3 regions of the Paenibacillus sp. J2R1T-4 genome follow, and region 3 is predicted to be linked to each of the others. Evidence: riboswitches for the same ligand, from Rfam matches in the RefSeq annotation. Region 3 holds a riboswitch; each other region holds the start of a gene.

Region 1 (10,114 bases), on a different contig from region 3:
GTCTTCCACGGTCGGAATAGGCAGCCCTGCTGCGTGTGCGATCGCCGGAATATGCAGCAGGAGATTCGTCGAGCCTCCGAATGCGGCATGTACTGCCATGGCGTTCGCGATGGCTCCTTCCGTCACGATATCACGAATCTTAAGCCCACGCTCCTCCATGGCGATCACCGCTCGCGCAGACTGCCGGGCCATATCCAGCCATACGTGCTGTCCCGACGGCGCCAGAGCGGCATGAGGCACTGTAAGGCCAAGCGCCTCGGCTACCACTTGGGAAGTCGCAGCGGTGCCAAGGAATTGGCAGCCTCCTCCCGGTGAAGCGCAAGCCCGGCAGCCGAGATCGGCAGCTTCTTCCAGGCTGAGCTCCCCTGCGGCATATCTAGCTCCGATTGTCTGAACCTTACCGGCATCCTCTCCGGATTCTGGGGGAAGTGTCACTCCGCCCGGGACAAGGACAGCTGGCAAATCATGCATGGAGGACAGTGCGAGCATCATCGCGGGCAGTCCTTTGTCACAAGTGGCGACTCCGATCACACCCTTGCGAGTAGGCAGAGAACGAATGAGACGACGAAGAACGATCGCTGCATCATTGCGATAGGGCAACGAGTCGAACATACCGCTCGTACCTTGAGTCCGTCCGTCACAAGGATCACTTACGGCTGCAGCAAAGGGAATTCCTCCCTGGGAAGTAATTTCCTCTGCTGCCGCTTTGGCAAGCAGTCCGATCTCCCAATGTCCGGTATGGTAGCCGAGCGCAATGGGTTCGCCTGTATCGCTGCGTATTCCACCTTGTGTACTCAAGATGAGTATTTGCTTCCCCATCAGGCGCGATGGTTTCCAGCCCATGCCTACATTCTGGGACATCCCGAACAAATCACCGCTTGGATTCTCAGCTAACATCTCAGGCGTCAGCGGCAGCTTTCCTTGCGGGCCGGGGGCTTTTGTTCGAATATCATACCAGCTGTCGTCGTCTTCCCCTATTATCGTATCAAGCGGAAAAGCACTCATCGCCAACCCTCCTTATCGTTAAGCCTTCACGAATACAGTCTTTACATCAGTGAAAAATTCAATGGCTGCCTGTCCCTGCTCCCTCGAATGGGAACTGGACTGCTTCACGCCACCGAACGGAGCTTGCAGCTCCACACCGGCTGTTTCCGCATTAATTCTGATCAGACCTGCATCCATATCCCGGATAAAGGATAACACCCGGCCGATATTGGTCGTATAAATAGAAGCACTGAGCCCATAGTCTACATCATTAGCAAGCTGCACGGCTTCTTCCAGACTATCAGCAGGAATGAGCGTAAGAACAGGTCCGAAGATTTCCTCCTGCGCGATTCTCATCCGCGATGAAACCCCCTCGAAGACGGCTGGAGCAACGAAATAACCGTTTGCTAATGGACCCTCTTCAAGCCTCGTACCGCCGCACAGTAAGTGAGCACCCTCTTCGATACCCAGACGAACATACTCCAGTACCGTATTCATTTGTTTCTCGCTTGCACACGGACCGAGCCATGCCCCTGATTCCATGCCGTTTCCGACAGTCAGCTGCCTTACCTTGGCCAACAACTTCTCCTTAAACGGCTCATATACCTGCCGCATGACGATCACTCTGCTGGTAGCGGTACATTTCTGCCCTGTCGAGCGGATTCCTCCACTCACTGTAGCTTCGACGGCCAGGTCGAGATCTGCATCATCAGCGATCAGGATCGGATTTTTTCCGCCCATCTCAAGCTGATATTTGATTCCGCGGGCAAGAGCCGTTTGTCCCACACGCTTCCCAACTTCATTCGAACCGGTGAACGTAATTCCCTTGACATCCGGATGCTCAGCAAGCGCTTGCCCGATAACAGACCCGCTCCCGGTTACCAGATTCAGAACACCGGCCGGGAAGCCCGCCTCAGCGAAGCACTCCACTACTTTGACCGACGTCACCGACGTTTCTAGTGCTGGCTTAAGCACCACGCTGTTGCCGTATACGAGCGCAGGCGCCATTTTCCAGATTGGAATGGCCACTGGAAAATTCCACGGAGCAATAACCGCTACGACACCTAATGGAGCTCGAGTCGTAAACATGAGCGCTTCGCTGTCGGTTGAAGGGATGACATCGCCAACCTTACGCATGCCTTCTCCCGCATAATAACGCAGGATGGCGATACCGCGGGCTGTTTCTCCCTTCGCTTCCGGGAACGTTTTGCCCATTTCACGGGTCATTGTCTCGGCGATCTCCTCCAGCCGGCGCTCCATCACGTTAGCGGCTTTAAACAAATATTCACCTCTTGCTGCCCCCGACAGCCGCTTCCAGTCCTCCTTCGCTCCCTTCGCAGCAGCGACCGCTTGATCCACATCCGCGCTTACAGACAGCTGCACGTACCCGACAACCTGATGTTTATCCGCCGGATTCAGACTTGGGGCTGTATTCCCGCTTACTGAAGCGGTCCATTCCCCTGCCACGTAATTGAAATAAAGGTTTGCTTCATTATTTCTACTCATGCTCAGATCCTCCTGATCAGGTTCAATTATGATTCCTTACTTCTACTTCATTGACAAGCGTTCCAAGTCCGGTAATCGAAATCTCTATACGGTCGCCTTCCTCCAGCGTGAAATCGTTCGGCGGGACGATGCAAGTTCCCGTAAGCAGCACAGTCCCTTCGAATAAATCATTATCGCGTTTGAGAAAACCCACCAGCTCCTCCAGCTTGCGCTTCAACTGACCTGTGTTAGCGCTTCCTTCAAAAAGTAGCGATCCGCCCCGGAAGATACGGCAAATGATTTGCAGGTCATAAGGGTCCGCAACAGCTTCGACCAATCTTACTGCAGGGCCGATTGAACAGGAACGGCTCCAAACCTTGGCTTGCGGCAAGTAGAGCGGATTCTCTCCTTCGATATCGCGGCAGCTCATATCGTTGCCGATTGTATACCCGACAATAATTCCTTCGCTGTCTAGCACAAGTCCGAGCTCCGGCTCCGGCACCTGCCACACGGAGTCGCTTCGCAATCGAACGTATTCGTTCGGACCTACAGTCCGTGCCGCCGTTGATTTCATGAACAGCTCCGGCCTTACCGCGTCGTACACCTTGTCATAGAACGTAGCAGCATCCAGACGGCCTCCCGTTGCTTCGTAGTTGCGGGCTTCACGGCTTCTCTGGTAGGTGACGCCTGCTGCCCATACCTCCGGCGCCTCGACAGGTGTAACAAGGTGGATCGGTATTCCCGTCAAATTAACCCCCAACCCTTGCTGCAAGTATTGCTCCACCCACATCATCGCCGATTGTCCTGCTGTTCGAGCAGTCCGCAGTAAATCGAAGAGATCCTCGAACGGCAAAGCATACCTTTCTCCGTTATCCAGATGTGCTGCCAGTTGAATGGCTCCAATCTCGTTCCGATACCTTTCAATATTCATAATAGCGCCTCCATTTGTTCTATAATATAGAACTATGTTCTATATTATAGTTATAGAAAAAGGTTTAGAGCCCGTATTTCGGTTATTCCAAACCTAAATCGACTTATGCCCGAAAGCCCAGATCAGAGGAAATATCGTCTGCTGCCCTCTGAATCATTCTCACATAGCTTTCCAGCTCCTCCTGACTCACACTCACTACCATGGTGGAGATGCTAATGGCTGCTGTTACTCCGCCCCCATAACCACGAACAGGAACCGCCGCGCAACGCACGCCTAATTCATTCTCTTGATCGTCTACTGCGTAACCTTTACTCCTCACAGTCGACAATTCTTTAAGAAATGCGGCTTGATCTGTAATTGTGTACGGCGTCTGCGGGGTGAATGGATATCCCTTCAACATTTTCGCCAGAACTTCCTGCTCACGAAACGCGGTCAACACCTTGCCAACCGCACTGCTGTGCAGAGGAACTCTTCGACCGATTCTGGAATATCGGATGGCCGCGAGCTCTCCTTCCACCTTTTCAATATAAACACCCTCTTGTCCGTCAAGAATGACCAGATGCACGGTCTGACCTGTTTGCGCGGACACCTTCTTCAAATAAGGCAGCGAAGCGGTTCTTATATCCATAGAGCCTAGCAGCAGACCGCTCTTCACCAAATAGGTCAGGCCCAAACGGTATTTGCCGCTATCTGCATCTTGATCGATGTAACCGTGCATCTGCAGCGTCTTGAGCAGCGAGTGAACCGTACTCTTATGTAGTCCCATTCGATCGCTAATTTCCGTGATTTTCAGCAGTGGGGTCGCTTCCGTAAACAAATCTACGATCTTAAACGCCCGATCCAGAGCTTGAATAATAGGCATAATGTTATGCGCCTTTCTTGTAAATGTGTTCTATATTATAAAACTCAGTTCTCATAATAATTTTACTGGAGTCTCCAATAAATTACAATACCAATTCTCTTAATTACTGATCAGCTTTACTTTAATTGCAATACAGCAACTAATTCCCTCACGAGTCCACTTTTTGGCTTCTATCTCAACTATAATTGCTTTTCTGCAACTAAATTGGCCCCAACCACCCCGTATGCTCTAATTAATTGCTTTAATGCAACTAAATCTACCCAGCACGCTTCAAACTTTTGCAGCAGAACTCCACCATACTAAATAAAGCAGCCTGATGGCTGCTTTATCCTGAATCCAGTTTTATCCGATCGCTACAGTTTTGTACTCCTGGCATGCCAAGCATGTTGACACATCCACACATGTCGGGTTCATCGTCCCTGTGAACTTGGTACAGTAGATGGGTGTTTTGTATTCCACGTTCGGAGAGATCATTAAACAATATGCACAGTTCCCTATTAATTCGATAGTTAACCGATGCAAATCTACTTTTAGCTGTCTTACTTCATCCACAATAACACCCTCCATCTATATATCCTATAGAAAAGACACTGCCCATAGACAGCGTCCTTGAGAGTACGCTTGGGCAACCCGGCTGTCATAGCTTTCGCAGTAGACCCGTGGCTTTGCGACCCTGTCTTTCGAGCAGGTTTGCCTAATTCCTTCCGAAGAACAAATTATAAATCCGTGACTATAGTAACATACATTAAAAATCCGATTAATAGGTACTAGGACCTATAAAATAAAATTCGAGCTCAATAAAGCTTCTGAGCTACAAATCGTAGCCTTACATAATCCATTTTCCAAGATCCGTCACTCCATAGCTTAGCTCGAACTAGATCAGTCGTTTCCTTGTATACTAGCTCAATCTGCTCTGGATTCAACCCTGTGGTAAACACTCCGCAAAACATGTCCAGCCAATGTCTTAAACCGTTCTCACCATCGGTCAATACAGTTGGCCGATCAAAGGTTACGAGATTACGCACGATGAAGCCTTGGGCTTCCAAGATTGTAGCATATTGTCCGGCTGAAGGGAAGAACCATGGATTGCGGGCTGCAGCATCCACGCCATGGCTCCTAAGCACTTGCGACAAAGCATCAACGATGTGCCTTACGTTGCCTTGCGAGCCGAATTCTCCCACGAATCGGCCTCCTGATTCTAAGGCCCCCCATACCCCGCGAATCACATTTGCAGGTTGTCTCATCCAATGCAAGGCCGCATTAGAGAATACAGCACTGTAAGTACCCTCAACATGTAAATTTTCTGCGTCTGCTACATGAAAGGAGAGATGAGGATACTTACTTCTCGCCTTTAAGATCATCTCACTTGAAGAATCTATCCCTGTCACATCTACACCGCTCTCAGCAATTTGTGCGCTCAAATCTCCCGTTCCACAACCCAGATCCAGAATCCGTTCGCCTTGAAGGGGATTCAGCCAATCGATCACACTCCTGCCATATTCCGATACAAAGCCAAGGCTGCCATCGTACAGCTGCGGGTTCCACATATTGGTGTGCTTTTCGTTTTCAGATTGCCTCATTTCATTGTCCTCCTATAATCATTTGTGGTTAAAGAAGTGCTCCTGTATGCCCTCTAACTTGTATTTTGAGCCTTACTCTGTTATAAGTCTAATATATAGAACCTTTAGATATAATAGGTATTTCCTATAGAAGAAATGGAGGTAATAGCTTGATGAACGCTACACCTCATCAGCAAACGATTGCCATCATTATGGCACATCCAGACGATGAAACATTCACTAGCGCAGTAACGATCCACCAAGTTGTGCAACAAGGACATCGGGTTGTGTGTCTTCTAGCTACGAATGGTGAAGCCGGCAAGAGCGGCCGGTTGAAGCCCATGACCAAGGATGAGCTATCCATTAAACGCCGGGAGGAAATGACCAAGGCCGCATCCGTGCTAGGACTTGCCGAAGTTCGATATCTGGGTTATCCGGACGGACGACTAGCCTCTGTTGACCGGAATTTATTACGTGATCAGGTTGCCCAATTCATTCGCGATACTTCAGCCGATATCATCATCACATTTCCCGAGGATGGAATCAGTGGCCATAAGGATCACACGGCCATTCATCATGCCGTCCGCGAAGTTGTGACAGCACGAGAGTGTCCAAGTGTACGCAAGCTGTACTACGCAGCAAGTCCTGTGCTGCTCGCTGCGGGATATCTCCCTTCCATCAGCTATAATGTAATGCCTTATTGGACGGTCAAGAAACAAGCCCTGCTTGCACACGAATCACAGATCTTATCTATAGAGCGTGTCTTCGGTTCCATGGGGGACGAGAGCACCATTCATGAGGGTAAACGCGAGGAGAAGTTTATTCTGGCTTGGGAGAATGGCGTGCCATTTCCGGTCAAAAACGAGTCCAGTCTTACAGAATAGATGATTCGTAAAGCTACATTCTCTATGTCAATCGAGAAGTTACATTCGCAAATGATCTACCAGCGTACAAAGAAGAAAGCCGGGCATACAGCAAAGTCTTGGCGATTAAGTCCAGTTGGCGCGCGGAAGTGCAGGAAGGTGGGCTACAACCGCTGTTGTACTTGAATTCTTTGATTATATTTTTATGGTGAGAATTCAAGTACAAAGGCGGACGCTTTCGCTTTTCCGCTCCACCTCCCCGCCCTTTTCTGGTCGACTTTTCTTTAGGGAGTTGCGATTTCATACACCCCTAAAGCGGATTTTCCGCTCTACAGCAATCGCTCAACCCTCTAATTCACCCCTAAAGCGGATTTTCCGCTCTACAGCAATCGTTCAACCCTTTAATTCACCCCTAAAGCGGATTTTCCGCTCTACAGCAATCGCTCAACTCTCTAATTCACTCCTAAAGCGGATTTTCCGCTCTACAGCAATCACTCAACCCTCTAATTCACCCCTAAAGCGGATTTTCCGCTCTACTAAAAATTAAAAGAGTGGAACCTTCAGTTCCACCCCTAATACTACCTGTACGTGAAGAAGGCCCGAAACCGCTATTACATAGCAGCTCCGAGCCTGATCCATCACCGATTCAACAAGCTGCCTACATACCGCAGCAATTCGTTCGCCGATCCTGTCGTATACCCATGTTCATCAACAAGCCGCTTGATCACTTCGTTGATTTTCTTCAACTGGTTCTCATCCGGTGTTTTGGTCGAGGTTGTAATCTTCACGATATCCTTCAAATCGGTGAACAGCTTCTTCTCGATCGCTTCGCGCAGACGCTCATGGCTGCCATGCTCGAATCGCTTCCCTTTGCGGGAATATGTGGACATCCGAATCAGTATCTCTTCACGGAATGCCTTCTTCGCATTCTCCGATACCCCGATCTGTTCCTCAATGGACCGCATGAGCCGCTCATCCGGATCCATCTCTTCACCGGTCAGAGCATCTTTGATTTTTTGCCAATTGCAGTAAGCTTCTATATTATCCAGATAGTTGTTGAACAAAGTCTTGGCAGACTCCTCATAGGAATAGACGAATGCTTTCTGAACTTCCTTCTTCGCCAGCTCATCATACTCTTTACGAGCTACAGATATGAAATTCAGATATCGCTCCCTTTCCTCCTTGTTGATAGACGGATGCTGATCCAACCCGTCCTTCAGAGCGCGGAGCACATCAAGGGCATTGATGAATTCCAGGTTTTGACGAATCAGGGCGCTGGATATACGGTTGATGACATAACGCGGATCAATCCCGGTCATACCTTCTTCGATATATTCGTTCTGCATCTCCTTGAGATCAGCGTCTTTGTAGCCTTCCACTGTTTCTCCATCATATAACCGCATCTTTTTGGTCAAGTCCATCCCTTGTTTCTTGGACTCCTTAAGACGTGTCATTACGGAGAAGATCGCAGCCGCTCGAAGAGAATGTGGCGCGATATGTATATGCTTCATGTCACTTTGCTGGATCAGCTTGCGATATATTTTCTCCTCCTCTGATACCTTCAGATTATAGGGGACGGGCATTACGATCATACGGGATTGAAGAGCTTCATTCTTCTTGTTGGCGATAAATGATCTATACTCCGATTCATTCGTGTGCGCCACTATGAGCTCATCAGCCGAGATCAACGCGAAGCGACCTGCTTTGAAGTTGCCTTCCTGCGTAAGGGATAACAAATTCCAGAGAAATTTCTCATCACATTTGAGCATTTCCTGGAATTCCATCAGTCCTCGATTCGCTTTGTTCAATTCCCCGTCGAATCGATATGCTCGAGGATCTGACTCTGTACCGAATTCAGTAATGGTCGAGAAATCAATACTCCCTGTCAAATCAGCGATATCCTGTGACTTCGGATCAGATGGACTGAACGTACCAATCCCGACACGCTCCTCCTCGGAGAGAAAGATTCGTTCGATCATCATTTCCTCGATCCGGCCGCCATACTCCGTCTTCACCCGCATTTGACAGGAGGGACACAGGCTGCCCTCAATCTTAACATTCAACTCCTGCTCGATAACCGCACGGAGCTGATTGGGTACGAGATGCAGCGGCTCCTCATGCATCGGACACCCTTTAATTGCGTACAAGGCTCCTTCCGGAGTACGTGAATATCGTTCCATCCCCCGCTTAAGCATAGTAACAAGTGTTGATTTTCCGCCGCTGACAGGACCCATTAGCAGAAGAATCCGTTTCTTCACATCGAGGCGCCTGGCAGCGGAGTGGAAATATTCTTCAACCAGCTTCTCCACGGTTCGGTCGAGTCCGAATATTTCATCCTCGAAAAATTTGTATCTTTTCTTTCCATTCTCTTCAGTAATCCCATGCCAAGCAATCATATCGTACACGCGTGAATGCGCAGTTTTGGCTACACCGGGATTGGCTCTGACAATTTCAATGTACTCAGCAAACGTTCCGGTCCATGCTGCTTGCTCCTGCTCCCGACGGTGCTCCGAAATTCGTTTAAAAATGTCCATGGTGCCCTCCTCTCGTCTGTACACGGCTTGACACGCTTCCATAAAGTTAGATTTGCAGTGTATTACATCCATATGCACAGAACCCGTTGAAGTTGCCCATTAATTTGCTTGAAATCCGTTCAACTTTATTATTATGATATAGTATATGACTATATTGTCAGGAAACATGACATAAACAGTTGAAAACTGGAGAAGGAGAGACATAGATGGCCATACAGAGCGAAACGGAACTATATCCTCCTATCAAAAACTACTTGGAAACGCTAGGCTACGAGGTGAAGGGTGAAGTCAAACATTGCGATCTAGTCGCTATCCGAGGGGATGAGCCCCCTATCATCGTGGAGTTGAAGAAAACGCTAAACCTGCCGCTCCTGATCCAAGGGATCGATCGACTGCAGCAATCGGATACTGTGTATCTAGCTGTTGAGCTCCCTGCTACAGGACGGGCTCCCCATCAGCTTAGATGGTCCGATCTTACCCGCTTATGCCGTATGCTTGGTTTGGGCTTAATGACGGTGCGCTTCTTTTCAAGACGGAAGCCAAAGGTCGAGGTTCTCTGCCATCCTGAGCCATACAAGCCGCGACGAAGCAAGATCAAGGCTGCCAAGCTAGTCTATGAATTCAAGGAACGCACAGGGGATTATAATGTGGGGGGCAGCTCGAAACGCAAGCTGTTTACGGCTTATCGCGAGAAGGCTCTGCATTGTGCCTATTGGCTCCAACAAAGCGGTCCGTCTAGTCCTCGCCAGCTGCGCGAATGGACAGAGAATAGCAAGGTCCAATTCCTGCTGCGTGACAATCACTACGGGTGGTTTATGCGTATTGAGCGGGGCGTCTATCAGTTGACGGGAGTCGGGGAGCAAGCTTTGGAGCTATATAAGGACATACTAGCGGAT
Region 2 (10,114 bases), on a different contig from region 3:
CGAGAATAGGTAAACGATCCGTCAGGCTCGCTGATTTGATTCGTGTACTGTCCGTTTCCTCCAAGCGGCACAACCCCGGAGAACACTTTGTTCTTCATCGTTTCCGTTCGACCATTTAATGACACTTGCACTTTGCCCCTAGCGTATGGCTGTCCGTCAATTGTCACAATTTGCTCATCCGGAACCGGATTACCCGCTTCATCTACAAAGGTGTACGTTACAGCTTCTGCTTTAGGCCTTGCAGAAATAATAGTAGTAATCTCTTCTTCAATAGAGGTCGTATTCCCGACAGAATCGGTAACGATGAAGGAAACGACTCCATTGCGCTGCATCGTAACGACAGGCTCCCCGCCCAATACTCGAAAATCCCTGGATGCTTCATCAACAGCTTGCACCTCGAGGGTTACTCCGGACGAGTACAGCACATTGCCGTTGTCATCCTTGATCGTGGCGAAGGTTTTGCTGTTGTTCTCCCCATATTGGTAGGAGCGTACAACTTTGACTTTTGGCCCTTCCTTGTCGATATTGTTCACAGAGGCCGTTGCGGTTCCGGTATTGCCCGCTTCGTCCATAAATTCAAATGTGAAAGTCCCATTTTCCGTAAACGTATAGATCGACCGTCCGTTATTATTGGTGATCCGGACAGGCTCGGTAAGATCACTTAGCTGTACAGATATATTCCCGTTCGTATTTTCCGTATTCAAGTACGTAATACTGCCTAATGGCGAAGTCGCGTCTACATTTTTGACTACGACGAACAGCGTATCCTTGCGATCCGGATCGGCTGCATCCGTTAAATCAAACGTATAAGTTCCGTTCTGCTTCACCGTAAACTTGTTCCCGCTGCGAACAGGAGCAGATGGATTTGCAGCCGATGGCACTACTCTAATACCAAGAGGGAGAACAACATCGATGTCTACCCCCTGATCAGGGCTAACCGGCTTCAAAGTACTGTGCGTTGCCAGCGCATAAACCGGCTCCTCCGAAGAGAGAGCAGCAATGTCCAACGCCTTTGGCTCACTGATGACTCCACCAGGAGTCCTATATTTGACTTGAATTTGCAGAGCATTTGCCTGATTGGTAGGAACCGATACTGCTGCAAAATTCGTATATGGCCGCCATTTCATCCAGCTGGCACCGCTATCCGGAGAAATCGAGAATTCGTAGCCTTCTTTATCTTCCGTTTCGAGACCAAGCTTCACGATCGCTGTATATCCGTCCTCCGTATCACCGTATAAATAGATCAAATCCGATTTCGATGGTGCAGGGGGCGTATCTACTGCTCCTGCTTTGGAAATCTTGAAGCTGTTCGTAGTGCTGCCGATGATGCTGTTTCCAGCTCCATCCTTTGCTTTCACATATAACTTGTAATCTACGACTTCTCCAACTTGAAGAGCTGCGTTGTCAATGACTACCTTTCCGTTAGCAAGCAGAGGGATCCAAGCTGCTGAGCCTTCTGAAGGCGCCGCTTCATCGGCTTTGACCCACATGTACTCTTTCGTAACCCCATCCGTGCTGTATGGCTCCGTAACCGTAACGATCACTTCGTGAGCAGGCATCGGATAAGCAACCCCATGTTTGCTGTACGTTATGGTTGGGGGCGAATTATCGAAATAATAGGCTTTCGAGTAATAGTAGTACCGCTCTGCTCCAGCTTCCTTGGCCTTAATATGAACATATTGCAAGCCGTTTTTCGTTGAGTCCGCCGGGATCAAGTAGCTTTGTTCCCCGTTCTGCCCGTTCTCGGCGTAAGCTGTAAGCTCTATGAAATCCGAATCCTCGGATGGACGTATGGTGCTGGTGCTGAAAGCATATTTTACATAGGCATCCAGCGGCGAGTAAGTCGCTTGAGTCACCGACTGCGGTGCGTATGTGGCATAGGTCACCGACGTCACCGTGTTCAAGCTTTGGGGGTTGAGCCCGCTGATATGGAATAAGACATCATGGCTTTTGACATATTTCGGATCCGCTTCAGGCTCGAATCTTGCGCGGACGCGACTTTCCGAGTTGACGATTACAGGCTCTTCCTTCTTGGCAATACGCTCATTGCCTGCTTTATCAACGGATTTGACATAAAACGAATAACTGCCGTCTTCAAAAATGTCATTCAAGGTGTTGGCGGTCAGTTTGTCAACTACTAGTGCTGTATCCAGCCAAATCGCTTCCTCCGGATCGTTCCCGTCCTTGACCCATTTGTATTGCACGGAGTCAATCCCGCTATGTACATCTACGACCGTCGCTGATACTTGAGCGTTAGCCGTCTGGTTATCTCGGATGTCGCCCATCGTTACGATTGGTGCCCGATTGTCCAGCTTCATAGTGCCTACCTGATAAGTCCAGTTGGAATCGTCCTTTTTGAAATCGGATAAAGGCCATACTTCATATTTACCCACTTCTCCGAGAGCTTTGTTGTCGGCGTAAAACTTCTTATCTGCTTCAGACCCTGGTGCTTCATCAATCCATATATCATATTGAGTCTGATTATTCTGGATATAGCTCTGCATCTTCTCATATTGCATCAGCTCTCTCGCCGAGTCCCACGTCATATCCGCCGTCCATGTGTGCAAATACCATTCGCCGCTGTTCTCGTCCGTCAAAGCTTGAGGAGGCGGGGCAAGCATATTCGTCTTGTTGTTAACGACCTGCAGGTTGAGCTCGGCAAACTCTGTTTCTGTCGGATATAGGTCCGTCCTGGGCTGCTTGGCTGTAAGGGAGTACCTTTTGAGCGCTGCATAATGATCGTCGCCTTTCTTAGCGAAAGGGTCAGCTGTGCTCTTACTCCATATGTAATAAACTAGCCCGACAGACGGCGCTGAAGGCCCTGTCATATTGGAAGGGCGATATATCCCTTTGCTCGGCCGATCTGTCCCGCTTCCCACCGGATCGAGAGCCGGCACCTTTAAGACCGGATCGTTTGCATCGATCGTAATTTTCCCGTTTTTCTGGTAGGTCGAGCTGCTCGCTCCACCATTCTCATAGCGGAAGCCGATCACAGGCTTCGTGTTGTCTATCGAGAGAGTGGCCCAGTCGATTTTCGAGTTGACGTTGGACTGGTCTCCGTCCACGTGAATGCCTTCATAATTTGCCGGCTGAATCAGCATATTCCCTGCGTAATCCTGCAGAACGTTGGTGTCAGGCGCTCCGGCTTTGTCATCGTGGGATAACGCAACGACCTTCAGAAGCGGTGCCTCAACGTTTACGCCGTCTGGAATTTTCATTTGGAATTTCCAAGTCTGTGTATTGGTGCCCGTAACATAGTAGGCTTTCATTCCATTGTTAAAAAGCAGAAAAGTCTTATCTAATTTTAATTTCCATGCGTCCTTAACAATCGCTTCTTCTGTCAACTGCACAGTGAAATCAATCGTGTCATCTTTGTTTAAGGTGACTCCGGTTAATATTTCCGGTTGAATCCCATTGCCGCCCTTCGTATACTTAGGCGCCACCGCATCAATAATTACACGGTACCCCCCATTTTGATAGTCAAAAGGATTGACGGTATCGCCTACTAGATGATTGTTGCTGGAAGTGCTCGCCTTGCCTGGAAGCTGAATGGTGGCTATATTGCCCGCCCCGTCGACGAATGTAGCTTCCTCCAACTTCTCTTCCATCGTTTTGTCAACAGGAGCGCTACCTGTAGAAGTTCCGGTTATATCCGGATTCAAGGGTAGATTGCCGCTGTGATGATACTTCTTTCCTATATATTGGAAGACGACACTTTTATGAAACGAGCCCAAGTTACCGGCGTTATAAGTCAGGTTTTTCAAGTATTGCTGCTGTCCTGCGGCAGGGAGTCCAGTTCTATCCGGATTTACGAACAGCGGATGCTTCGTAAAATGCTCGTAGTAATTCGTATTTAGCGAGTATGGCTTGACGTGTTCACTGAAATTGTAGGCAAGTGTAATATGTTCGTCTTGCTTGACGAACAGTTCTTTTTGGTTGACCAGGTTGTTCCTTTCCGCTCCATTACCGGTAAAGGTATATTCCTTTAGAACGGGTCGGGTTTTATCTTCAAATTTGATGAAAACACCAGCTGCACCGGTACCCGCCTCACCATCTTCAAAAATCCTTCTTCCGCCCTCCACTATAATCTCAATCTTGGAGTCCGTATTAAAGGAAGAGCTACCACTGTCAGCTCCTAAATCCCCATTACTTGCAAAACCGTCTAAGACAATCCTGCCGTCAATAATAAACTTGATTGAGCTGTATCTTTCCCAGGTTAATCCTTCATAGTAGAACAATGCTTGATAACCAAACCTCACTTGGGCATCCGGACTTAGCGCAAGCTCACTAAGCTGGGGGTTATCCGCAACATCGATCTCAAATTTAACATACCCGTTCAACTTCTCCCCTGGCTGCCTCTTCATGCCAATAAATACTTTTCCTTCACTAAAATTAGCATCGGGACGCAGGTATTTCCACTCCGTTAGCTTGAAGCCAGGAACGTCAGAAATAGCGGTATGACCCTCATCGCCTGATGGCCTTGGAAAGTTTATCATTGCATTCTCGGCTCCGTGGGAAGCATTCCCAATTAATGCTCGGCCTGCGTAGACCTCCTTATCTCCCCCCGCCGCTTGTACCTCCCTGCTAAACCCACTTGGCAGCAAGGAGAAAATCTGGATTAGCATAACTACGATAGCGATGTTCTTTGTTATATTCCTTCTTTTAAGCACTCCAACAACCTCCTACTTTAGCTCTATTGTCACGCAAAAAAACCTGGAATTACCCTACGTGGGTTTAAATTTTGGAACGCAATATAAGCATCGTGTGATAAATCGCCAATCTAAGTTCCCGATTTTTCAATAAAAACCTCCGAATCCCCCTCTTCCTCCGCATGACTCACCATCCCAGCGGGCACTCTCAATCTATTGGAAAATCTTTAATTCTATCAATCCCATTCGACACCATTCGATATTATATCACACGAAAATCCGATAGAACTAGATAAACTAGGTAATTTTACCCTCATAATATATTCACATTTTGTATCATTTAGGTCTTATTGCTTACTAATTTTCATCCCCTTCTCTTTGGTCGCATGATCGTATTAGGACAAACGCTCTACATTGCAGTTCTCAATAACTAATTATAAATAGGAAATCTGACAAAAAACTCACAAAACCAAAAAAGCGCCACTGCTGTAACCAGCAGGGCGCTCACATTAATCCAAATCCATCAAACAAACTCCAACCATACCTTACAGGATCTGATCTATATAAATAGAACAATCCTTGCTTAAATCCAAGTACTTCCCGTTCACTTCCACCAGCGGTCTCACCGGATGAATAGGGTGTATCAGGATAATCTTCCCTACCGCACCATTGGAGAGCCTCACTCTGTTCCCGATCAGCATGTCCATAATCTTTTTTACAAAACACAAGGTGGTGCGAGGCTCAAGCAGACCATAAGCATTCTCCGACATTTCCTTCAGTACTTTATAGAACGGAACCGGTTCTTTGTACACTCTTCTGGAGATCATCGCATGGAACACGTCAGCAACCGCTACAATTTTGCTATACTCATCAATTTCGCGTGATTTAAGACCATAGGGATACCCGCTGCCGTCTTCCCGTTCGTGATGCTGCAAGGCAACAAGCGCATGCCGATACGGTATGCCAGGGCTGTTCCTAATAATGTCAAAGCCATGTATCGTATGCTGTTTCACTTGCTCGAACTCCTCTTTCGTAAGCTTGCCAGGCTTATTAAGAATAGAATCCGGTACTCGAACCTTCCCTATATCATGCAAGAAACCAGCCATCGTGAGTTCAACCTGCTCATGCTCATTGAATCCTTTGGCGCTGCCAATTAATCTTGCTATAAGCGAAACACTGATACTATGCCTGTAGGTGTATTCATCGTGTAACTCCATATACTTGAACACGTCGCTTAAATTGGACTGGCTGCTTAATTGTATAATTAAAGGAATAATTTTCTCCCGAACATCTGAATACGGAATTTGATTGGAATGGCGTACCTTGCGAAAATAGTCCTTCACTTCAGAGATAGCGGAATCAATAAGCGGACGGAGCGCGATATGATCTAGATCCTCTGCCTCAAGATAAATACTATGATAAGCGAGCAATTCAATTTCCCTCTGAGTGAGTATCTCCTGCTCAGGGATGATCAGTGTTCCGGACTTGTTGTAGATGTTCCTGTTCACACGAAAACCAACGTAATGACTCCATTTCGAACGTATAGATTGCATTTCCTCACTCGCTTTCTACCACATTCTCTTGCCTATCCAATGAATTCTGGTCACTGTTTCACGCTCTTGTTGTCATAAGTCATGTTCTCTACTACCTCAAAAATATCTTTGCAATATCGATCAATACAAACTCTACCTGCGTACATCTTCTTCACTTTCACTTGTCTCTTAGCCTTCAATACGGTGGCGACTCCGGTTTGTCCACCTACGGTCTTGATATCTATACTTCCCCCAGCCTCCAGCTTGGCTCCTCTGCACACGGAAGCATCATTTCTGAACACAATATTGCCTGACGAGAACAAATCGCTTAGAAGCACCCCTTCACGTAAAACAACAATGTCTCCATTGGATTTCAACTCACTGTTCTGACACTGCATAATATTGACCTGAACCTTCACTTCCTGCATTCTGGCTACCTCTTGATGGGTTTCCTGCAGCAAAGCATGAAAGTTCTCGAGTGCACTGATCGTTGCCACCTCATGTAGAGTAGAAGGCTGCAGAAACGACTCCAGCATATGCTTCAATTCATGAAAATCCTGCTTTTTAATCTGTTGCACATTGGCGATGACAAAAAGCATTTCTTTAACAATAGAAGGAATTTGTTTAAATTTCGTTTCCATTAATAGGACGATAATTTGCCCATAATGCACAACCTGGTTTTTGGACTCCAGAATATTCATGAGCAGCTTGGATGCAGAAAGAAGGTTATTAATTTGCTCGCGCAACATTTTGGCATTGCTGTACAACCTATTGAACATAACGCCAAAATAACCGGAATACACCTTGCACCCAATCATATTGCCTTTGATATAAATACTGCCCGTTGCCGTTATAGTGCAATTGAATATACTTCCGAACACATACACATTTCCGAGCGATTCAATAATCATATTGTCCGTTACATCACCATAGACAACGACGTCCCCAGAGAAGAAAATATGACCGGTCTCTATATCTACATCCCCTGGAACAATATACGAAGTAGAGATGTCAAATGTCTTGATTTTGTTGCCGGTAATTCGAGGCCTACCTTCTCTGAGCGCAACGATTTCTCCTTCGGAATTCAGTTCAACACTTGACTTGGTCACAATGATGATATCTTTGGGCGAATTCGGGATCAGGGCTCTTCCATACACGTCGCAACCGGGAATACCTTGAACGGCAGGAGTTTTCTTGGCCAGGACGTCACCTCTCTGCACGGAGGGGATATTCAGATGATTCCGGTAATCGACAACCCCTGCAACTTCCGAAAACACACTTTCCACTTGCTCGGTAAAATATAGTTCCAATCGGGCGTCCTCTGCCGGGACAACAGGCTTCCCTTTGGCGATGAGTACCGGTTGATAAGTGGATACGTCTAGCTCTTGTTGGATAGCCGGAATGTCTGGATTTTTGATTAATTTCTTTCGGAACAAGGCTATAACATCATGTAACAATACTGTATCTATGAGGCGTGTAGTGTCTTCAAATGCAGAGACCGTGATATCAGAGGAGGCTTGTTGATTCGTTAAGCGCCAATCATACCGCTCCTTAGACCTCAGATGAAAAAAAGCCTGGAGCTTATCCTCCGATACGGTGATCTCGAACATTGGAGTTTCTCTTATACTCCATTCAATCAAATCGGATTCCGTTACAGTTACTTTTGTGTGCACTTCTTTCCCATTGACTCTAAGCACAACCGGATCTTTGGCTTGAATCATTGGATAATCTCCAGTCCCGCTCGGAGCTTGTACAAAGATTTGATTATCAATAATATGAATAGACCCGTCTTTGGCGATTTCGTATTCGTAAAGGTTATCCTGCTTGTAGTTAAGCGGTAATTTCTTTTTCCCGGAATCAAGCTCCAACTGATTAATCAACTCGGTCAGTTCACGTTCTGATATATGGCTCGCCATTTATTCCACCTCTCCAACTTTATTGGACAATCTAGACATTGAACACTATCACCCTGATTCATAGTTGTATTAGAAATTATGCTTTCTTATAATGCACACAAAAAAAACATCACCAAAAGGTAGATGCTTGAGTCCTACATTCCGGCAGTCTGGCAACCATAGATATGCTCGTTAGGCCCATAACTTTGCGTCCCTCCCTTTCGGAAAGTTTGCCAATATCAAGTTGTAGTGGTTCGTATTTTAGTAAAATCCGCCTATTGCATAGTCCTTGCGAACTATAATCTAATACCAATAATAGGATATATTAATGACTTTATCAACTTGCAATAGCATGCACTAATTGTCGTATTGTGTAAGATTTCTCACTGTTCCTTCATCATTCAGCATCATTCATATAAAATTAATAATTTTCATGAATGTAAAAAAAGGAGGACCTCCATCGGTGGAAGTCCTCATAGTATATTTTAAAAGGGGGTCTTGTTTACTATCATACCCCATGAACATTAGAGTTCTATGACAGAAATATTTCATTTGTGTAACAAATATCAATGGGTGTAATAAAATTTCCTTTCTATTTTCGGGGAAACTACGTAAAATATATAAGGACAACTATTATACTGAAGGGATGTAACATTTGGGGTGAAAAAAACGATCCTGCGCCTAACGTTCATCATGATCGTTCTGCTTGCTGGGCTAGCGGGCTACCGCTACTTTAGCAAGGGAATGGACTCCTTCTTCCCATGGATAGATAAGCAATACGACATCTTAGTTGTCGGAACCGAGCTAGAGGGGATGTATTTGGCCAAGAGAGCCCATGATTCTGGTCTGTCTGTCGGGATCCTGGAGCCTTCATCTGAAATTGGCGGGCAACTTCTTCAAGGTGAGATGCTTTATTTGGACGAAACGTTCGATGATCAAGGGAAGTCGCTGCTCCAAGGCTCAATCAAGGAGCTGTTCGAAAGGTATTACAGCGGTGAGATCCGTAAGTTAACGGAATTTACCACTTATTTCAATCAATTAATTACCGGGATTCCATTAGAGGTTAACGCTGCAATTACCAATATTGAAATGGAACATAAGCAAATTCGCTCGATTACTTATCAGACGAAGGACGGCAAGACCAAGAAATTGGAAGCCGACTATTTCGTGGATAATACAGACAGCGCCCATCTCGTTAGCCGACTTGGAATTCAACCGATGCCTGGCTTGGAATCCTTATACCACGCGCCGCAGCGAGAGTATATGAGTGCCACCTATATGATGAAGTTCAAAGGTGTGGACTGGGAGAAGTTTTACGGATCCTTCTGGCAATTGACCAAACCGGAACGCACAACACTATACGGTCCTGAGACGTATGTCGACGCTAATATCGCTTATGGCTTCCCACCTATAGTCGCCCGGCATGAACTGAAGAATCCGGATAAAGCCAATTTGCGCGGACTTAATATCCTGCATCAAAAAGACGGCGAGGTCATTATCAACGCTCTCCAGGTGTATGATGTTGACCCAAGCAAGCCGGATTCTATTGAAGCGGCTATGAAAGTGGCCAAGGAAGAGATGCCTTATATCCGCGACTTGCTTCGTCAGCACATTATCGGGTTCGAGAAGGCGGAACTGAACGGGGATCCACAATCCCTGTATGTTCGTGAGTATAACCATTATCCGGCAGAATATGTGCTTCAAGCCTCTGATCTGCTTGGCGGTCGAATGTTTTGGGACAATGTTAGTGTTGGCGGGTATTTCATTGACATTCAAGGCTCCCGCTCTAACCGAGAGGGCTTTGCTATCGGGAAGCCGGACAAATACGGACTGCCGCTTAGAAGCTATTTGTTGAAGGATGCAGACAATGTCATTCTAACAGGCAAATTAGTCGGCTCCTCATATGTTGCTTTTGGCAGTACGCGCATTCAACCTAACGGTGCATTAGCCGCAGAGAGCATCGGTCTACTCCTAGCCCAATATAAAGGAACTAATCTCAAACATCTGACGGAAGACCAGCTATCGCAATTCCAGACTA
Region 3 (10,114 bases):
GGTAAGTCCAGGCTGAATCAGTCGAAGTAGAGTCGTCTCTACCCCGATGTACAGACCAGGCACTAATGGGTTCACTCGCTAGCTAGTCTCAGCGCTTCCCGCACAACCCCTTCAGCCCTGTTCAACAGGTCAGCCGCTTGTTCAGCCTGCACACCCGCAATCAGCATCACAATGCTGGTCTTGACATGTCCGTTCGTCTCCGTCATTGCCTGTTCCACTGCCGCGTCATCTGCACCCGTCGCCATACTTACGATGTTCCGTGCTCTCGCTTGCAGCTTGCCGTTGCTAGGCTCCATGTCCACCATCAGGTTGCCAAAGGCTTTGCCCAGCTTGATCATCGAAGCTGTGCTGATCATGTTCAGCACCAGCTTCTGCGCAGTGCCTGCCTTCAGCCGGGTCGAGCCGGTCAGCGCCTCGGGGCCGACAGGCACCTCGATCGCCCAATCGGCGACAGAGCCGATCGCCGAGCCGCGGCTGCAGGCGAGGGCAATCGTCGCGGCGCCGACGGACGCCGCGTACGCAAGCGCGCCGACGACGTACGGCGTGCGCCCGCTTGCGGCGATGCCGACGACCACGTCGGCAGCCGAAAGCTGCCGCTGCCGCAGCTCGGCAGCGCCAAGAGCGGGATCGTCCTCCGCCGATTCGTCGGCGCGATCCCGTGCAACGCCGCCCGCAACGAGTGCTTGCACGAGTTCGGGAGGGGTCCCGAACGTCGGAGGGCACTCATAGGCGTCGAGCATACCAAGACGTCCGCTTGTGCCTGCGCCGACGTAGAAAAGCCGCCCACCGCCGCGCAGAGCTGCGGTTACACGATCGACCGCTTCCGCAATAGCAGGAAGCACAGCAGCTATAGCCCCAGGAACACTGGCATCTTCCGCATTTATCAGGGTGAGCATCTCCAATGTAGTGCTGCTGTCTATTCGTTCCGTACGGGGATTGCGTTGTTCCGTATCCAATCTGCGTATAGGTTGTGGATTCGTCATAGTTACCGTCCTCTCCGAATTGGAGATAATTTCTTAATAATATATCAAAAAAGGAGCATATCTCCATTATAGAGATCACTCCTTGTACTGTAAAGTATTATAAGTGCCCTTACAATCCTACAAAAGCAAAGAGCCCGGGAACCCGGACTCGATTATTATCTGAATTACGAATTGATAATTACGCTTGTTGTCTCAGGCTCCCAATCCACAATAGCCTTCAACGCTTCGCTTATAAAACGAACAGGCACCATCGTACGACCATTCATACGTTCACCTGGGACTTCTAGTATGACTTCCTCACCGTTCACATAAGCTTTAACATCGCCAAGTACCAATTTCACAACAATTCCATCTTTGGTGATCGTTACGGATTTTTCTTCATCGTTCCAGATAACCTCAGCATTTAATGCCTCAGCAATAGCTCTTATAGGCACCAAAGTGTTGCCTTCTTTAATAACGGGTTCCATATCCTCGAATTTCGGTTCAACTCCGTTAACATAAGCCTTCACACCTGTTTTGCCAAGCTTTTCTACAAGCTTACCCAGCTTTTTGTAACTATTGATGTTTTTGGTGTTAGCTTTAACAGCTTCCTTTTGTACCTCTACTGCATCTTCCACATTTCCTTCAGCAGCCAATTGATCCGCAGCTTCTGATAAAACTTCATCGGCATTGACATCAATACCATACTTGCTTTCTAGCAGATTAGCTATGATTTGACCGGCCGGCTTGTCCTTTACATTCTCATACGCTTTTTGCAACCCTTTATACCCATTATGACCGTATGTAGCGTAAGTCACTGAAGTAACCGTATCCCCATCTGACTTTCCTGCTTGCCCATTAACTTTTACTGTTATTTCGGATTGAGATGAACTTCCCGATTGTGAATTTCCTTTGTTTTCTTTATCAGTCGGGGGAGCAGCCATCACAGAAGCAGCGAATACACTTACTGATAAAACAACGGCACTTAATGTCATAGTTATCTTTTTCATAATAATTCCTCCTGAATTTTTAGTGACAGACAACTATTTCGTGGAAAAATATTCTTTTTTGTGGGTACATAAATTAAAAGAGTGCACATTAATTTAGCTCCTCACATACGCTCCACTTCAGCTTCCCGGCTTCCAGCCGATCTCTTAGCCCGCGACCGCATCGTCCAGGCTATTTGCGTAGTGGCCACCAGCACTCCGCCAATGATCAGAATGGAGCCGATCATTTGTGTCCCAGTCACGCCCTTCCCCAATATAAAAAAGCCCAATGTCATAGCAACAAATGGCTGAAGATTCAGGAATACCGCCGCTTTTCCAGCCCCTACCTTCTGCATTTCCCTATTCCACACGAGCCCGCATACGACCTGCATCACTAACGCACATACTATGAGCAAAGCCCAAGCCCACAATTCCGTACTCATCTCATATATGGAATCTCGAACCAGTGCAATCGGCAATAACATTCCGGCGCCTAAGACCGTCCCATAGGATGTTGCAAAAAAAGGATCACGGAACTCCGTGAGCCTACGAGTCAGAATCATCGAGATCGCAAACGACATCATGGCAAACACCATCAAAAGCTCTCCAAGAGAGATATGCAGCGAGCCGCCTGACCCCACCACGAAGAAAACTCCGGTTACCGCCACAACCGAGCCTATCGACATCCGAACGGTCAAACGCTCCTTCAGAAATACAGCAGCCAGCAAACTTACTGCAATAGGAGAAATCGAGATAATAAGCGAGGATGTAGTCGGATCTGCATACTGCAGTCCGATATAGAACGAACTTTGATTAATCAAAGTGAGCAAGCTGATCGGAATCAAGTACTTCCAGTCTCGCTTGGTAGGTTTAACAATTCTGCCTGTCGACCAAGCGAAGCATACGAAAAAACTCGACGTGATCGCAAGCCGAGTTATAGCAAGCAGCATTGGGGGGAACTCACTCACCAGAATAGCGCCAAACACGAAATTACTGCCCCAAACCGTAACACAAAAAACTAACCATGCGTATGAACGCAGCATGTCCAAGTTCCCTCTTCCGCTTCTAATCTTACCGTATCCCACCATCATACATTCGAATGGTTGGGATGGCGAAAGGCTTAATCTGCTTAGAGGAGTGATTCCAGTCGGTTTACCTCACAAACTCGCCCCTATTCTAGTCGGTTCTCACGTTCTTCCACTTCCGGCAATTTGGGCATTTTATTGTGCGCAATCGACTCCAGGAATAGCTTTACAATGCCTTGTATCGGCTTATCCTTCAATGTAATCAGGTCATAGCTGCGATGGATTTCAGCAATCTCTGGAACTGCCACCATGACCAGCTTTCCTGCCTCAACTTCTTTTTTGACGGATAGATGGGGAAGGATGGCTATGCCGGTTCGATTTTTGACCAATTCAATCATAGCTTCTATGCTATCGATTTCCATAAAAGCCTTCGGCTGCAGCCCGCGGCGTACGAACGCCTCTGCAATTAGCTTCCAATCCTCCGTGCCTCTAATGAACATGATCAGCTTTTCCCCGCTCAGCTCGTCAAGTGTTAATCCTTCTCTCCCTGCAAGCGCATGTCCCGGATATACGGTGACCGTCATTGCGTCATCTAACAGGCGAACAGCATGAATATCAGGATGCCGAATCGAGCGAACAATGCCCACATGCGCCTCATGACGCAGGATCATGTCCAACACCTGATGGGAATGGCCCGTCGAGATCGATAGTCGAACCTTGGGGTATCTGCTGCAAAAAGCATACAAATAATCCGGCATCAAATGATTCGCAGCATAAATCGCAGTTCCGATCTGCAGAGAGCCTTCCACCTGATCGTTCAATTGCTGAATGGCAAGTCTCCCCTCCGCCAACTGGTTAATTATCGTTTCCGCATAGGGCAAAAAGGCTTGACCTGCTTCGGTCAGCCTTATACTTTTACCAGCACGCTCGAACAACAGACTGCCAAGCTCGTTCTCCAACTGTTGAATGCGTGAGCTTACGGAAGGTTGAGTTAGAAATAAAAGTTCGCCTGCCCGGCTGAAATTACCTGTGCGAGCTACATACAAATAAGCCTCAATTTGTTGAATGTTCATAGGGGGTTATGGACCTCATCATTTTCTCTCTTTACACTTTCGATTCAATTACCTGAAAATCCTCTATATCAACTTAAAAACTAACTTTTATGCAGGTTGAAGCTCACGATAAGATTGCTGCAGCGAAAGGGAATCGGCCACTGCTCTATGGGTCAAATATCCACCATGCACATTCAACCCCGCTCCGAACAAGCTGTTGCTCCTCAGGGCGTCAAGCCCGTTAGCGGCCAGCTCTAACACATAAGGAAGAGTCACATTCGTAAGCGCCATTGTTGAAGTCCGCGCGACCGCTGCCGGCATATTCGCTACCGCATAATGAATGACTCCATGCTTCTCATATACAGGGTTATCGTGTGTGGTCGCATGATCCACTGTCGCAATAGAGCCCCCCTGATCGACAGCCACATCCACGATAACCGAACCTCGCTCCATACCGCGTACGGTATCCTCATCTATTAGCTTAGGTGCCTTAGAACCGGGTACTAGCACAGCTCCAATGAGCAGGTCCGACTGCACCGCTGCTGCTTGCAAATTCCATGGATGCGCCATCAGTGTCTTGACTCTCCCCTTGAAAAGATCATCCAGCTGTCTGAGACGATCTGCCGATATATCCAGAATCGTTACGTCCATCCCTAAGCCCAATGCCACTCGCGCTGCATTCAGACCGACGATGCCTCCACCCACAACCGATGCTCTAGCAGCGCCAACACCTGGCACTCCTGCTGGCAGAATCCCCTTCCCGCCGACAAAGTTCAACAAATAATAAGCTCCCACTTGAGCCGCCATACGACCTGCAACCTCACTCATCGGTGTGAGCAGAGGCAGCATTCCTGCACGATTCAGCACCGTCTCATAAGCGATTGCGGTCATCCCGCTATGGATAAGTGCATCTGTAAGCTTCGGATCCGCCGCTAAGTGCAAATAGGTGAACAGCATGCTGCCTGCACGGAAGTATTCGTATTCCTGCTCTACAGGCTCCTTCACCTTCAGGATTAGATTCGCTCCATTCCAAACCTCCTGAGGATGGCCGACGATCCTGCAACCCGCAGCGATATAGGCCTCATCATCGAATCCGCTCTTCTCACCCGCACCTTTCTCCACCCAGACCTGGTGACCCGCCTGCGTAAGCATTCTAGCGCCACCTGGAATAAGCGCTACTCTAGCTTCGTTCTTCTTGACTTCTACTGGAACCCCAATAATCATTGTAAGCCCTCCTATGTAACTCTCTCGATCAGTAGCTTATCATTACCCCAAGGTGTATAGCGAATAGATAAATGCCATATCCTGTATGGCTTTTATCTATAGCTTACACGTGCTGGCACCTTCAGGAGAGTAGCGGCGCGGCACGAAAATTTCAGCAACAGCGTATTCGGTCTCCGCAAAGACTTAAGCTTCTAACTAAAAAGACCCCGCTTCGCAGCAGGGTCTCCTTCACTTACAACATCGCCTTCACCAATCCAAGCAGATTATCGAAGGCTTCATAAATTTTCTTTGTCTCTTCCGGGCTGGCTAACAGCTTCTTCAAACGGTCCGGTTCGATATCCATGATCTCTTTGAAGTTATTCTTCACCTTATCCATTAATGTGTTGAACTTATCCACATTCATGGTTGAGCCGTACACATTATTCTTCTTGGCATACTCAACGAACATCTGTTCCAACTCGGGGCTGCTGAACTTCAAGCTTACTTCACGTTTATTCCCGTTACCATCGCTCACATAGAACAAACCTGAACGGTTGCTTCCCGAGAGAGCCTTCAAACTAAATTTGAGTCTGTTATTGCCTGAACCAAATTCAAATTCATAGTTAGGGCGGAACAGATTACGCAGTTTCTTGGAGAATCCTAAATCGGAAGGACTTCCGCTACCAATTCCATTGCCGTTGCCATTGCCATTCCCGTTACCATTTCCATTTCCATTTCCATTACCATTGCCATTGCCATTGCCGTTTCCGTTCCCATTGCCGTTGCCATTACCGTTTCCATTCCCATTGCCATTTCCGTTCCCGTTACCATTGCCATTGCCATTGCCATTGCCTGGACCAGGTATAACTCGATTATTCCAATTTGTTATTTGCTCCTGAATGGAATCCCACAGTTGATCCATCTTCTGCGTAATAACATCCCCAGCTAAAGCACTGTATTTCCGCTGAACTCCAGTCAAGGATTCACTTAATCTGTCACTCAAACCAGAGTTAAATTCTCCTCGGACATTGTTCGTCCATTGTGTCAAATCATTCCGGTAAGCCAGCTTCTCCTGGTCGGAAATCCGGTCAGGATCTTGTTGGATAGCCGCCTTTATTTCATCGAAATAATCTTTCACATCCAACTGCAGCCCTGTACTCCACTCATTAAGGAAGCCCGCCGCCTGTTGATCCCCGGCATTACGGAAGTTAATAGACTCCCCGACAAACTGAGTTAAAGCAGCCTGGACCGTGCTCATGTTACTATCAGCCTGCTGCTGTAAGGTATTGCGGAATCCAGCGGGTCCAGATGCAAGAGCGCTCGCAGCCTGCTGCTTCTGGGTTCCTAACCAGCTAGTGATTTGACCCGTATATCCTTGCTTCTCTTGATCAGAGATGACGTCTGAATCATTGAATATAGCTGCATTAATGGAATCGAGTACATTCGATGAGGAATCGCCTAAGGCATTATCCCATTGATTGAATGATTGACGAGTCTGATCGACCAAAGCGGTGTAGGCACTAACTGCAGATTGGACTGAGGTCCTATATGCATCTTGTAATTCACTTAGCTTATCACCGGATAATTCCAATAAGCTTCCACGAATACCAGTAGGAACATTCTGCAAACGATTAGTAAGCTGGGTCTGATTCGCTGTAGACCAATCCGTTACCCACTTATCGAAATCCTGCAGATCCTGCTGGGATACAACTCCATCCGCATCGGCCGACAATTGCTGATTAACTCGTTGCAATAGATCACTGGTGTTACCGACGTTATTGTTCCACTCTTGATATACTGCACGCGCAACACCTGAAGCTGCCGTATGCGCTGCAACTTCTGCACGAACGTCAACCCATAGATTATCAGCTAGATTATCTAAAGCCTTGTTCGCTCTGCCTAAAAGCCTTTGTGTAATATCCCGTCCTGAATCGCGTAGTTGGTCTGAAAGGTCATCATATTTAGCCTCTATCCAGTCATTCAGTTGAGTCCGAATACCCGATAAGCCGTCTTCACTAATTTCAGTAGGCGATGCATCAATCAAATTCTTCACACTGTCCAGATATTGGCCACCAGCTGATAGCAGGGAATCTCTCCAGTCTCTGAAGATCTGTCTTGCCTCAGAAGAAGGGGTCGGGCGTTCCGGACGATCTGGACGATCTGGACCATCTGGGCCATCTGGATCGTCCGGGCGATCTGGATCGTCTGGTCTGTCTGGTCGATCTGGGCGATCTGGTCGATCTGGTCGATCTGGTCGATCCGGTCTGTCTGGGCGATCTGGTCGATCTGGACGATCTGGACGATCCGGTCTGTCCGGGCGGTCCGGACGATCCGGACGGTCTGGGCGATCTGGACGATCTGGACGATCTGGACGATCCGGACGATTCGGTTTGTCCGGTCTATCCGCTCTGTCTGGACGGTCTGGGCGATTTGGTTTGTTTGGTTTGTCTGGTCTGTCTGGCCGATCCTGACGGTTTGTTTTGTCCGGTCTGTCTGGGCGATCCGGTCGATCTGGTTTGTCTGGTTTGTCTTGTTTTTCCGGCTTGGCCTTCTGAGCTACAGAGGAAGAAAGCGCAGCTGCTGCTGCTGCTGCATTGCGGTGGCTGCTCTTAATGTATACGGCAGCTAATGTATAGTCCGGTTTGGCAATTGGTGGTGTTTGCGGTCCGTGATGTCGCTTAAGCTTCTCCTTTAGCACTCCATGTGAAATCATATTGGCATTAGAAGAAGCTGAAAATGGGGATGACGATGAGGGCAAAATCATTGCGGTTCCTCCTTGAATCAAGTTAAATCATACACGTTACGTAGTTGTCCGGACAAAGAAAAGACCGCCTTTTCAGTCCAGCAAAAAGTACGGTCGGTTGCATCACTGACTCCTCATGTCCCAGATGCCCAATTACAAGACATGAATCATAGTCCCCGATATGTTATTGCTTCTATATTATCACGATCAACCCGGTACTTACCAGCCTATTTTTGGTAAAATAGACCTAAAATAAAAGTTTTACAAAACTATAAAATGGTTCTATTTAACTACTCCTTGATCATAATGGAGTTAGCTGCTGTAGTGCTGCGATTCACATTTTCTTCCGTGCTAACCGCATCATTCATTTTGATCGTGATCGTATATGTTATGTTGTTCCGATTGAATACGTACTCTGTCTGTGTATAAGGGGCTTTCTTCAAGTTATAACGGATGGATACTTTCTTGCCTTCACCTGAATAGGTGGAATCATCAGTAATCTCATACGTAAACTCCTTGTCGTTCTCGTTGCTCTTCTTATGTCCCTCTTCGAGCTTCTTGACAACATCCTCAACAGTCGATTTATCATTTGCTTCTACAGATACCATACCGCCGTAGAAGGTAAAAGCCATCCTTGGACTATCCTTCGTGATAAAATCGCTATAAGAATACCAGGTTTCTGGAATTTGAATGGAATATTTGAACTTCTCATTCGTATATTTGATTGTTTTGTTTTTATCTGTTATGTCATCTTCATCCTGGATAAAACCCAGGTTCGTATTCATATCTTCTTTGTTCACTTTTATAGATTTGATAATTCCTGCGATAAGTTTGGTTACTTCCTCATCATCAGCATCATTCTTGAAGCCTACATTAATCTCGTATTTATACTTGTCCTTGATCAAATAAATTCTTTCTTCAGATTCCCACTCGTCGCCGCCCATCTTCGAAGCCAATCGAACCTTTCTGATCACAACACCGTCTGTAGTAAATTCTTCCCAATCACCGATCTGCCGGTAGTCTGCAACAAACCGATCTTTGAATTGCTGCTCTTCACGGACCGTCCAGTCTGCCAAAGTCTCTCCAGAGGAAGCTGATGTGACATACACTTCTACATGCTGGTCATAATCTTCATTTGAATAAGAAAGCTCGCTGGTATATTCATTTCCTGACCAACCGGAAGGAAGCTCGAAGGATAAGCCGTATTCATTCGTAAATACAGCATCTCCGTCCTTATAAATCGAGATATCCTTAAGTGAGGCATCTTTGGCGTCAAAGCTCAAGGTAAAGCTATCCAACAAATCATTATAGAAATTATGCTTCACCTTGTTCTTGTAATTCTCTTCGTTCTCCACGATCAGAGTTATGTAATAGATTTTGTCACCCTTCAAGAAAGCACGGACTTGGTAATAGTTTTTACTGTTCGATTGGCCTACCAGTTTGGCATATGAGTACGGCTTTTGCTCAATATATCGCTTCTCAAGAACCGAATCATCGAAGTCATTAGTCAACTTGCGCAGCAATCCCTTTACGGATAAATCTTCACTTTGCTCCTCATCAACCGAGATACTGATCATGAACTCCCCTTTGGCATCACCGAAGATCACACGATCCCCTTCATCAGTCTGCATGCTCTTCACAAGCCCGGCGGGATACTTCATCGACCATCCATAATGGCTGTCCCCGATATGAGTTTTGCCTTGGTCATTGTCAATATAAGATCCATCGGAATCCTGCGTCCACTGGGATGCAGACTCTGTATCTTCTTCTAATACTACACTGCGCACGACCGTCTGTCCGTCAGATTGCATCGTGATCCGTATTGTATCATCAGGCAAATATTTCTTCATAAATTCATTATATTCAACTAGTGTTGTAATCGATGATTGATCGATGGATACGATTGCGTCGCCTTGCTTGATACCTGCTTTGGCTGCTGGAGAATCCGGATCGACATAGGAGACCTTAAGACCTTCCTTGGCCGGAAGACCGACTACGGCTTCCCAGCTCTCCTCGAGCTCTATACCCATATAAGGGCGCAACACTTTACCATACTTCTCAAAGTGCTCTAATACGTATTGAACCGTGTTCACCGGAATAGCGAAGCCCATGCTCTCCACAGAATAGTCAACGAACTTCAAGG

What was found. A riboswitch is a leader RNA that binds a small molecule or an ion and turns the genes downstream of it on or off. The one in region 3 is predicted to bind cyclic di-GMP.
Region 1: it holds a riboswitch for cyclic di-GMP, as region 3 does, so the genes downstream of both, AC58QD_RS22645 (hypothetical protein) here and AC58QD_RS18895 (hypothetical protein) in region 3, are expected to answer to the same signal.
Region 2: it holds a riboswitch for cyclic di-GMP, as region 3 does, so the genes downstream of both, AC58QD_RS17110 (flagellar assembly protein A) here and AC58QD_RS18895 (hypothetical protein) in region 3, are expected to answer to the same signal.

Annotation. Positions count from the first base shown of each region.
Region 1 covers NZ_JCAUBA010000015.1:73,385-83,498, forward strand. The annotation lists gene AC58QD_RS22625 (YjhG/YagF family D-xylonate dehydratase) at 1-1,005, opposite strand, end outside; gene gucD (alpha-ketoglutaric semialdehyde dehydrogenase GucD) at 1,024-2,490, opposite strand; gene AC58QD_RS22635 (fumarylacetoacetate hydrolase family protein) at 2,513-3,400, opposite strand; gene AC58QD_RS22640 (IclR family transcriptional regulator) at 3,504-4,262, opposite strand; gene AC58QD_RS22645 (hypothetical protein) at 4,605-4,814, opposite strand; cyclic di-GMP riboswitch class I at 4,884-4,967, opposite strand; gene AC58QD_RS22650 (class I SAM-dependent methyltransferase) at 5,057-5,842, opposite strand; gene AC58QD_RS22655 (PIG-L deacetylase family protein) at 5,995-6,705, shown strand; gene AC58QD_RS22660 (PrkA family serine protein kinase) at 7,323-9,218, opposite strand; gene AC58QD_RS22665 (DUF2161 domain-containing phosphodiesterase) at 9,425-10,114, shown strand, end outside.
Region 2 covers NZ_JCAUBA010000009.1:210,930-221,043, reverse strand. The annotation lists gene AC58QD_RS17120 (hypothetical protein) at 1-4,670, opposite strand, end outside; gene AC58QD_RS17115 (HD-GYP domain-containing protein) at 5,195-6,202, opposite strand; gene AC58QD_RS17110 (flagellar assembly protein A) at 6,253-8,097, opposite strand; cyclic di-GMP riboswitch class I at 8,238-8,321, opposite strand; gene AC58QD_RS17105 (FAD-dependent oxidoreductase) at 8,737-10,114, shown strand, end outside.
Region 3 covers NZ_JCAUBA010000011.1:88,952-99,065, forward strand. The annotation lists gene murQ (N-acetylmuramic acid 6-phosphate etherase) at 72-983, opposite strand; gene AC58QD_RS18875 (copper amine oxidase N-terminal domain-containing protein) at 1,148-1,972, opposite strand; gene AC58QD_RS18880 (DMT family transporter) at 2,074-2,991, opposite strand; gene AC58QD_RS18885 (LysR family transcriptional regulator) at 3,120-4,046, opposite strand; gene ald (alanine dehydrogenase) at 4,134-5,249, opposite strand; gene AC58QD_RS18895 (hypothetical protein) at 5,482-7,992, opposite strand; cyclic di-GMP riboswitch class II at 8,075-8,158, opposite strand; gene AC58QD_RS18900 (S1C family serine protease) at 8,262-10,114, opposite strand, start outside.